3 regions of the Chryseobacterium sp. S90 genome follow, and region 1 is predicted to be linked to each of the others. Evidence: riboswitches for the same ligand, from Rfam matches in the RefSeq annotation. Region 1 holds a riboswitch; each other region holds the start of a gene.

Evidence for each region. Region 1 has a riboswitch for S-adenosylmethionine ahead of ACLMCG_RS18525 (TonB-dependent receptor plug domain-containing protein). Riboswitches for the same ligand answer to the same signal wherever they lie in the genome.
Region 2: linked by a shared signal. The riboswitch ahead of ACLMCG_RS21390 (alpha/beta fold hydrolase) and the one ahead of ACLMCG_RS18525 (TonB-dependent receptor plug domain-containing protein) in region 1 are both predicted to bind S-adenosylmethionine.
Region 3: linked by a shared signal. The riboswitch ahead of ACLMCG_RS13755 (SusC/RagA family TonB-linked outer membrane protein) and the one ahead of ACLMCG_RS18525 (TonB-dependent receptor plug domain-containing protein) in region 1 are both predicted to bind S-adenosylmethionine.

The regions. Positions count from the first base shown of each region.
Region 1 covers NZ_JBLGCX010000007.1:177,947-181,232, forward strand. Annotated here, with positions in the region: gene ACLMCG_RS18525 (TonB-dependent receptor plug domain-containing protein) at 1-1,854, opposite strand, end outside; SAM riboswitch class I at 1,949-2,054, opposite strand; gene ACLMCG_RS18530 (alpha-amylase family glycosyl hydrolase) at 2,128-3,286, opposite strand, start outside.
Region 2 covers NZ_JBLGCX010000010.1:117,190-120,475, forward strand. Annotated here, with positions in the region: gene ACLMCG_RS21385 (MGH1-like glycoside hydrolase domain-containing protein) at 1-767, opposite strand, end outside; SAM riboswitch class I at 956-1,062, shown strand; gene ACLMCG_RS21390 (alpha/beta fold hydrolase) at 1,129-2,073, shown strand; gene ACLMCG_RS21395 (ACT domain-containing protein) at 2,073-3,286, shown strand, end outside.
Region 3 covers NZ_JBLGCX010000004.1:381,928-385,213, forward strand. Annotated here, with positions in the region: gene pckA (phosphoenolpyruvate carboxykinase (ATP)) at 1-924, shown strand, start outside; gene ACLMCG_RS13750 (type II 3-dehydroquinate dehydratase) at 1,021-1,428, opposite strand; SAM riboswitch class I at 1,673-1,771, shown strand; gene ACLMCG_RS13755 (SusC/RagA family TonB-linked outer membrane protein) at 1,855-3,286, shown strand, end outside.

The DNA of each region.
Region 1 (3,286 bases):
AATATTGCTGGTAATCACAATTCTGTCTTTCACTTTAATCCAGTATCCATCAATGGCGATCGTCAAGTTGTTTAAAGGTTTCAGCGTAAATCCAGCACTCGCGTTGATAGAAGTTTCCTGTTTGAGTTTATCAAATCCAAGAATTCTGGCAGCTTCGCTATCATTACTGAATATTCCTTTAGTAACAATCTTTGAGCCGGAAGTAGAAATATCTGCGTACGAATTATTGAAATACTGCTGCTGAAGTGAAGGCGCTCTGAACCCTGTCCCAACCGCTGCTCTTACTGCATAATTTTTTACGAACTCATATCGGACGGCAAGTTTTCCATTCAAGGTATTTCCGAAATCTGAATAATTTTCAAATCTGGCAGCGGCATCAATATTTAATTTTTTATCTAAATCATACGAAACATCTACATATACAGCCGTTGAATGCCTGTCTTTTTTCAAAGCATTGTTTGGAGAAAATCCGATAAAAGATTGAGACCCTCCCGCACCAAGCACTGTTGATCCTTCCGTCGCAATGTTTCCATTAATGTCATATTGGGTGTAAGAAGCTTCATCCCCTGCTTTGATCTGGTATTGTTCAAATCTGAATTCACCCCCGAAAGCGATATTGAAGCGGTTTATATTTTTGGAAACATCAAGATTCACTGTATTCTGAAGGAAACTATGCGCTCCTGCATAAAACCGAGTTGGCGATTTTGCTCCCAGAGAAGCATTATTGGTGTTGCTTACGTTATAATTGAAGGTATTGCTGCCGAATGTATTGCTTAAATCAAATAACCAGTCATTGACATTATATTTTGCACCTACAGCATAGGAAATATCATATACCTGAGATCCAAGAGCGGCCTGAAAACCATTCGGATAAATGGATGAAACTACATTAGATTTTTCGCTCGGCAGTCTTCTGAAACCAAATCCTTTTCCTTCTTTAATACTGAAGCCTCCGAAAGAATATACTTTAAAATTATCGTTAAAAGGGTATTCTGAATTGAAAAACAACTGCCCTTGTCTGATCTGGGCATCTCCGATTTGAAAATTAAAATCATCACGGGTTAATCCTCTTTTTGCAATTTCTGCATCATCCGCAGCTCTGGCAGCTTTTACGGCTTCAGCATCACCAGCAAATTCATAAGCGAAATTATCTCCGAAAATATCCAGATCGTGATTTTGAGTTCTTGTAGTTTTTCCTCTGTGGCTTAATTGCAGGGAAAGGTTGATATACCCGTCTTTTTTTCCTAATGAAGTTCCATAATTGACTCCCGCCTGATAAGTATCCCCATCATTTCTCCCGGTCAATCCGTAAGTAAGGCTTGCTGAAGCTCCTGCATTTTTTTTAAGAATAATATTGATGACTCCTGCAATGGCGTCAGATCCGTATTGTGCTGCCGCACCGTCTCTTAACACTTCTATCCTATCAATAGCAATGACAGGAATTGTGCTCAGATCTGTTCCTACAGAACCATTTCCCACGGTATTCTGATAGTTGACCAAAGAGGTTGTATGTCTTCTTTTCCCATTCAGCAATACGAGAACCTGATCAGAACCCATTCCTCTTAAAGTTACAGGATCAATATGTTCTGTACCATCAGAAGCAGACTGCCTCACAGCATTAAAGGATGGGATCACATAATTCAGAAGATCCTGAGCCGTCATTTGCGGAGAACTCCTTTGGATTTTGTCAATATTGATAACATCTACAGGAACCGGTGTTTCCAGTTTTGTTCTTTTGACATTACGGTTTCCAACGATGATAATATCTTCGATTTGTTTTCCTTTTTCCTCGTTTTCCTGAGCAGCCACCAAAATTGCCCCGAGCAATAATACCGCTGTACTTAATTTTTTCATTTTTGTTCTTGCCAATTAATAATAACAGTCTGACGGATATTTCCGCAGATATACAAGACTTCAAGAAATGGAATTCATATAAGAATATTGACTTCACTTATCTCCCCCTCAGGGTTGGAATTAGCACCTTTACACTTCTGGAATCGTGCAGGTTGCTAAGGTTTCTTTGGGCCAAATCCCTCCACCTTTCTTGATAAATCTACTGCAAAAGTAGACTAATTTTTTAAATATACAAAAAAGCAGATCTGCTGTACTGCAAATCTGCTTTCTTTTTTACTTAACAATCATCTTTTGAATGGCAGTTCCTGTTTCTGATTTCAGCTGAACCAGATAAGTTCCTGCAGGATAATTGATTTTTACTTCATAAGTTCCGTTTTCTTTATTCAGTTTGAATGAATCCAGTTTCTTACCGGTCATATCAAAAATCAAAATTTCTCCGTTTTTCGCTTTATTAAAAATTAATTTTGCGACTCCGTTTTGTATCGGATTATCCGCAATCTGAAGCGATAATTTATGTACAGCGTTTGGATCTGTTGTTGACAGAGCACCTACATAATTTCCGAAAATTCTGAATTCTCCCGGTTGTAAAGTTATCGGAGTCGTGGTAGAAGCTACATTCAGGATACTGTCATCCATCAGATTCTGCCATTGCCCTGTGTAAGGGAAGTATGGAACAACATTTTTTGCAGAGGTATCATAATTGGCTAATACCACTACATTTTTTATTCCGGTTGTTATAGCCGCATCATACAGATAAATTCTCGTGATCAATCCATTTGGATCATTAGTCAGGTTATTGGATTCTATACTGTACGTTTTAGTTTTAAAAATCTGATGGCTATTTCTGATCGTGATTATTTTCGCCCATGTATCATACACAGCTTTTCTGTTGACGTTAGTATCGTAGTTTAAAGTGAATGCAACTGGTTTTTCATCGGTTCTGCACCCGTTATTGATGCTACCGTCAGCACATCTGTTGATACTGAACTCATATCCCAATTCGCCAAACTGCCAGATCATTTTCGGGCCGGGAATGGTAAAGAAAGTCGATCCGAAAGTTTTCATTCTTTCAAGAGCTGTATTAAGATTTTTAACATCGTAACTTCCATTAACAGCTCCATAGGCAAGGTTTTTAAACATCAGCCTTTCTTCATCATGACTTTCTCCATATCCTACAGCGCGCATATTGGTAAAACCATGAAGACTATGATTCATTCTGTCATAATTACTGTTGTCTTTATATCCCATGGTATTCTGGTTATAAGGATCTGTTTGTTTATTCCAAAGCATTACTCCCTTTCCTTCTGCGACTCTGTAGTTGGCCCATTGCTGCTCTTCAGCATCCGTTCCCAGGTGTTCAAAGATCATATATGAATTGGGATCAATGGCCCATTGCCTGTCGGCATAATGTTTCATAATATCAACCCTGTCC
Region 2 (3,286 bases), on a different contig from region 1:
TAAAGCCTAGATGTATTGGTTTCATTATCACAAAATACACTTTGTGCATTTGAATTTCGCGAATAGACTTTTTTGATCGAAATACTGTCGTGTCCTATATTGATACTTCCGTCATGAGAAGCATTGAGCTCTGCCTTATAAGTGTTATATCCCCATTTCCAATTATTTCTGAACCACGCAGTGGGTGCTACGACAATAGGAGCATCATGCTGGCTTCGGTTACAGACGGTGACTCTGGCCAGGATATCGTTGTGATCAGCTTTACAGTATTCAATGAAAATATCGAAATATTCATCATTATCAAAAATTCCGGTATCGAAAATCTCATATTCAGGTTCCTTTTTACTGCGTCTTCCATTTTCAGCAAGAAGGTCATCATATGGAAACTCGTTGATGGGGTATTTATACACCATTTTCATATAGCTGTGAGTAGGTGTATTATCCAGATAATAAAAGATTTCTTTAATGTCTTCACCATGATTCCCCTGTGGGTTACTCAATCCGAAGAACCGTTCTTTTACCATTTTATCTTTCTTGTTCCAGAATGAAAAAGCAAAACAGAATAACTGTTTTACATCAGAAATTCCGGCGATGCCTTCCTCACCCCAACGGTAAGCATAACTTTCAGCGTTATTATGATTGGTGAAATCCCAGGCATTCCCGTTTGAGCTGTAATCTTCACGTACATTTCCCCACTGCCGGTTGCTTACATAAGGGCCCCAGTTTTTCCATTTGGTATCTTGTAATCTTTCTTTTTCGGCGGTCATATCTCATCATTTTTCCATACGAAGTTAGTTTTTTTGAAAAATAATTCCAATTTTTTTCATCTGAACAATTATTAATATGCTTTTGGAATACTTGTATTTAAGAGCTTTTTTAAATATTAAAATAATTTTTTTTTGAAATTAAAAGAAAAGAACTACCTTTGCACCATTCGTTCATTTAAATATTGAAAATGTTATCAAGAAAGGTTGAGGGATTAGACCCTATGAAACCTTAGCAACCCTTTGCGCAAGCAAAGAAGGTGCTACGTTCTACCAAAGTATTTTGGACAGATAACTTACTGAAGTTCTTTTCAGCCATTTCCTGTGGCATTTTCAATTGTATTTGTATAAAAATATAATAGAATTGAAAACAGAACTAAACTATATAAATCTTTCGTATCAAACCAATTCCCAAAAGGAATACCATATCCCGTTAAGCTATCAGCTTTTTGGGAAAGATCTGTTTACAGCACCCATTATTTTAATCAATCATGCTCTTACCGGAAACTCAGAGGTATCAGGAGAAAAAGGCTGGTGGAAACAATTGGTGGGAGAAAATCAGATTGTTGATACTGATCAATACACTGTTCTGTGTTTCAATATACCCGGAAACGGTTATGACGATTTTTTAATTGAAGACTATGAAGATTTCACACCTTCAGATATCGCAGCGATATTTTTAAAAGGACTTGAAACTTTACATATCAAAAGCTTATATGCCATTATTGGAGGCTCTCTGGGAGGAGGGATTGCCTGGGAAATGCTTGCCAAGCAGCCGGATCTCGCAGAAATATTTATTCCTATAGCCTGTGATTACAGGACACATGACTGGCTTCATGCACAGTGTCTGGTTCAGAAATTTTTATTGAATGATAAAGAGGAACCATTACAGAAAGCAAGAATTCATGCTATGTTGTGTTACAGAACGCCACAGTCGCTCAATGACAGATTTCAAAACCAATATAACCAGGACAAACAACGCCTGGAATCTGAAGACTGGTTGGTTTATCATGGTAACGCGCTAAACGAAAGATTTAGTTTAAAAGCGTACAAACTGATGAATCATCTCTTGATGAATATTAATGCTGATGAAACGGCACTGGAGAACATACAGGCACGAATGCACATGATCTCTGTAGATACAGACTTATTCTTCCCGGCTTCTGAAATCCGAATGTGTTTTGAAAACTTAAAAGAGAAAAATAAGGATGTTTCTTATCACGAGATCCAATCTATACACGGGCACGATGCCTTCCTAATGGAATATCAACAATTAAATAATATCATTAAAAACATTTTACAGAAGTAATGAAAAATGCTAACGAAATAAAATTTTTGAAGAACAGATCAATCGTCAAATTTGAAGGAGAAGATTTCCTGGGAGAAATCGGGATTGACGGACGAATTTTTAAAGCGCTTACTTTAGCGCGTATCAGTGTAGGGGTAATCTCTCAACAGGCGATAGAAAACGGAATTTCTATTCTGGTTCAGGAAATTGATGCTGAGAAAGCAGTCGCTTGTCTTATTGATGAGTTTGAAGCAGAAAGAAAATCTGGAAAAGTTTCCCAGATCTACAGTATCAATAATGTTTCTGTCATCGGTTTTGTGGCAGAAGATTTCAATAAAGTTTTTGCTGAGCTGGCAAGAAACAATGTTTTCCCATTATTACTGAATCAGGTTGCAGGAGAGAACAGAGTAAACATCGTAGTAACTTCTTCACAGGACGAAAAAACAAAAAACATTATAGAATCTGAAATTTTCAAGAAGCCAAAGACCGTCCATCTGGCGATCATAGGACATGGAAATGTAGGAAAGACTTTGATACAACAGGTACTGGAATCTTCTGAAGAGATTAAAAGACGTAAAAAAATAGACCTTAAAGTAGTGGCGGTGGCCAATTCAAAGAAAATAGCCTTCAATAAAAAAGGATTTGATGCAAATTGGAACGATGAGGTTTTAACTGCAGAACATCCTTCAAGTGTTCAGGAGCTCATTAATTTTTCCAACGAGAACCAGCTGGAAAACCTTATCGTTGTGGATAACACGGCAAGTAAGGATTTTGTGAAAAACTATCACGCTTTGGCAGAAAACGGATTCGATCTGGTTTCCTCAAACAAGATTTTTAATACCCTTCCGATTGAAGAATACAGAAAACTAAGATATACGTTGAATAAAAACAACAGACGTTATCTCTATGAAACCAATGTGGGTGCGGGATTACCGTTAATTGATACCATCAAATTATTACACCTTTCAGGAGAAAATATCACAAGAATTAAAGGAGTATTCTCCGGAACATTAAGCTATGTGTTCAACAATTTTTCTTTAAGAGACGATAAATTTTCAACCATCATCAATGAAGCTTTGGAGAAAGGATATACAGAACCGGATCCAAGAGAAGACCTGTCAGGAAATGATGTAGCAAGAAAATTATTGATTTTGGCCAGAGAATTAGACTTAATCAACGAATTCGGAGATATCAATATTCAGAATCTTGTTCCGGAAAGCTTACTTGAGGTTTC
Region 3 (3,286 bases), on a different contig from region 1:
GTAGGAGAAAAAGGTGATGTAGCTTTATTCTTTGGTCTTTCAGGAACAGGTAAAACTACTTTGTCTGCAGATCCGAAAAGATACCTTATCGGTGATGACGAGCATGGTTGGGATAACAACGGAGTATTCAACTATGAAGGTGGATGCTATGCTAAAGTTATCGACTTATCAGAAGAAAAAGAACCGGATATCTTCGCTGCCATCAAGAGAGATGCACTTCTTGAAAACGTTGTTGTGAACAATGGAGTAGCAGATTATACAGACGGATCTATCACAGAAAATACAAGAGTTTCTTATCCAATTTATCATATTAACAAAATTGTATTACCATCTAAGGCTGGTCATGCGAAAAAGATCGTTTATCTTTCTGCAGATGCATTCGGAGTACTTCCTCCGGTTTCTATCTTGAATGAAGATCAGGCTCAATACCACTTCCTTTGCGGTTATACATCAAAATTGGCAGGAACAGAAAGAGGAATTACTGAACCTCAGCCATCTTTCTCTCCGGCATTTGGGGAAGCATTCCTTACATTACACCCAACAATGTATTCTAAAACATTGATCGGTAAAATGCAGGAACATGGTGCTAAAGCTTATTTGGTGAACACAGGTTGGAATGGCACTGGAAAGAGAATCTCTCTGAAAGATACAAGAGCAATCATTGATGCAATCATTGATGGTTCTATCGATAATGCTCCTAAAACTCAGGTTCCAATTATGAACCTTGAGATTCCTACTGAATTGCCAAATGTTTCTACAGGTATTTTAGATCCTAGAGATACTTACGAGAGTGCTTCAGAATGGGAAGAAAAAGCAAAAGATCTTGCTTCAAGATATATCAAGAACTTTGAACAGTACTGTGATACTGAGGAAGGTAAGAAATTAGTTGCTTCAGGACCTCAATTACAGGAACAAACTATCTAATAGTTATTAATAGCATACAAAAAGCCTCATCATTGATGAGGCTTTTTATTTTTTATATATGCTGTGCAATCTATAGGAAGAATATAAATCGAAAAATTATTTTAAACTTAATAAAGCCAATCTATATCCGTCCATTCCAAAACCAGATAAAACTGCATCCGTATTAGCTGCTGTCACAGATTTCTGCCTGAATTCTTCTCTTTTGTAGATATTACTGATATGAACTTCAACCTTTGGTTTTCTAATGTTTTTCAAACAGTCAGCTATTGCATAAGAATAATGGGTAAAAGCTCCTGGATTAATCACGACGGCATCAAAGTCATCTTCCTGAAGCCTGTTGATAAGCTCTCCTTCAATATTTGACTGATAATATTTTAATTCATGAGATTGAAACTCGGATTTTAAAATTTCCAAATAGCTTTCCATAGAAACATTTCCATAGATTTCAGGCTCTCTGGTGCCTAACAGGTTGAGGTTAGGTCCGTTTATTATTAAAACTTTCATACTATAAAATTAAAAACTTTTTTTAATTAATGATCAAAAATTTCAGCACAGATTACTTTTTATTCAATTGGATTATTAATAATGATATTTGTCATATTTAATAAAATGATAATGGAGGCAACTCCTTAGTGTAATGGGTTTTATTAAAATCTTATGTTAATTTTTGAAAATTTATCATGAAAAAATAATAAGTCTACTTGTTTTGTAGACTAAAAGTTTTTAGCTTTGCAACCATATTTCGATCGGCTTATAAAGAAAGATGGAGGGAACTGACCCTATGAAATCTTGACAACCTACCCATTGGGCAAGGTGTTACGTTCAGCCTTTTAAGGAAAAATAAGCATTTGGTTTGTCGTATTTATCGATGCCCTTTGCTGACTTTTCTGCAAAGGGCAAAATTTTAATATATGATAAATAAAATTGATTATGATTAGCAAAAACTTATTCACTTCAAAAGCCTGGATTCCTCCGGTTGCTGCATTTTTTCTGGGAGTTACCAGTGTACATGCGCAGAATTCCAAGCCGAAAAAGGATAGTCTTCATGAAAAAGAAATTGACGAAGTTGTAGTCGTAGCTTATGGAAAAGCTAAGAGAAACAGCTATACCGGTTCCGTTGCTACAATTTCCAGCGATAAAATCAATAACAGACCTGTAACCAACATTACTAAAGCATTGGAAGGGCAGGTTGCCGGGATTCAGACGACCAGCTCTTCAGGGCAGCCTGGTGCGGTTTCTACCATTAGGATCAGAGGAATCGGTTCAATCAGCGCTTCCAGCGATCCGTTATATGTGGTAGACGGAATTCCTTTTGACGGAAATATTAACTCTATAAGCCCAAGTGATATTGAATCCATCAGTGTTTTAAAAGATGCTACAGCAAGTGCGCTTTATGGATCAAGAGGAGCAAACGGGATTATCATCATTACCACAAAATCAGGTAAAAAAGGAGAAGCGAAAGTTAATTTTAATATCAGTCAGGGATTCTCAGGAAGAGCTGTAAAAGATTACGAACAGGTAAATACAGATCAATACTTTCAATTATATTGGGAAGCTTTGAGAAACGGATACCAGTCTGGAAAAGTGTCTTCTCAACAGGCAGCTCAGATGGCAACAGACAATCTTGTATCCACCCTTGGGATCAATCCATACGGAACTGCTTATCCAAAACCAGTAGGAACAGATGGAAAACTATTACCAGGTGCATCACCACTTTGGAATGACGACTGGAGAGATATCCTGCAGAGAGTGGCTTCAAGAAATCAGGTAGATCTTGATATCAGCGGAGGAAGTGAAAAAAGTAATTATTTCTTTTCATTGGGATATCTGGATGATAAAGGGATGGCGATTGAATCAGGATTTAAAAGATATAATACCAGATTAAAGATCAATTCTGAAGTAAAAAAATGGCTGAATGTTGGGGTGAACTTAAGCTATACAAACAGTATTCAACAGGCGCCGACTTCTTCAGATTCTAAGGCCAGCAATATCATCAATGCCGCAAGATTTATTCCTTCATTCTATCCTTATTATGAAAGAAATGCAGACGGAACTTATATTCTGGATGCTGATGGAAATCCGATTTATGATTTTGGAAAGTATAGACCTACCAATGCGCTTCAGAATCAGAATGCAGCTGCAACTCTGCCATTAGATAAAAACGAAAATAAAGAAGATAATTTCTCAGGAAAAGGATTCATGGAATTCACTTTCTTACCGGAGTTGAAATTCAAAACGAGTTTTTCTGTTGATTTGGTGAATTATAACGGACATTATTATTCGAATCCATTGCTGGGGCAGGGCGCTGAGATTGGAGGTTCAGTAACGAAAACCAATACCAGAACACTTTCTTATACAACCA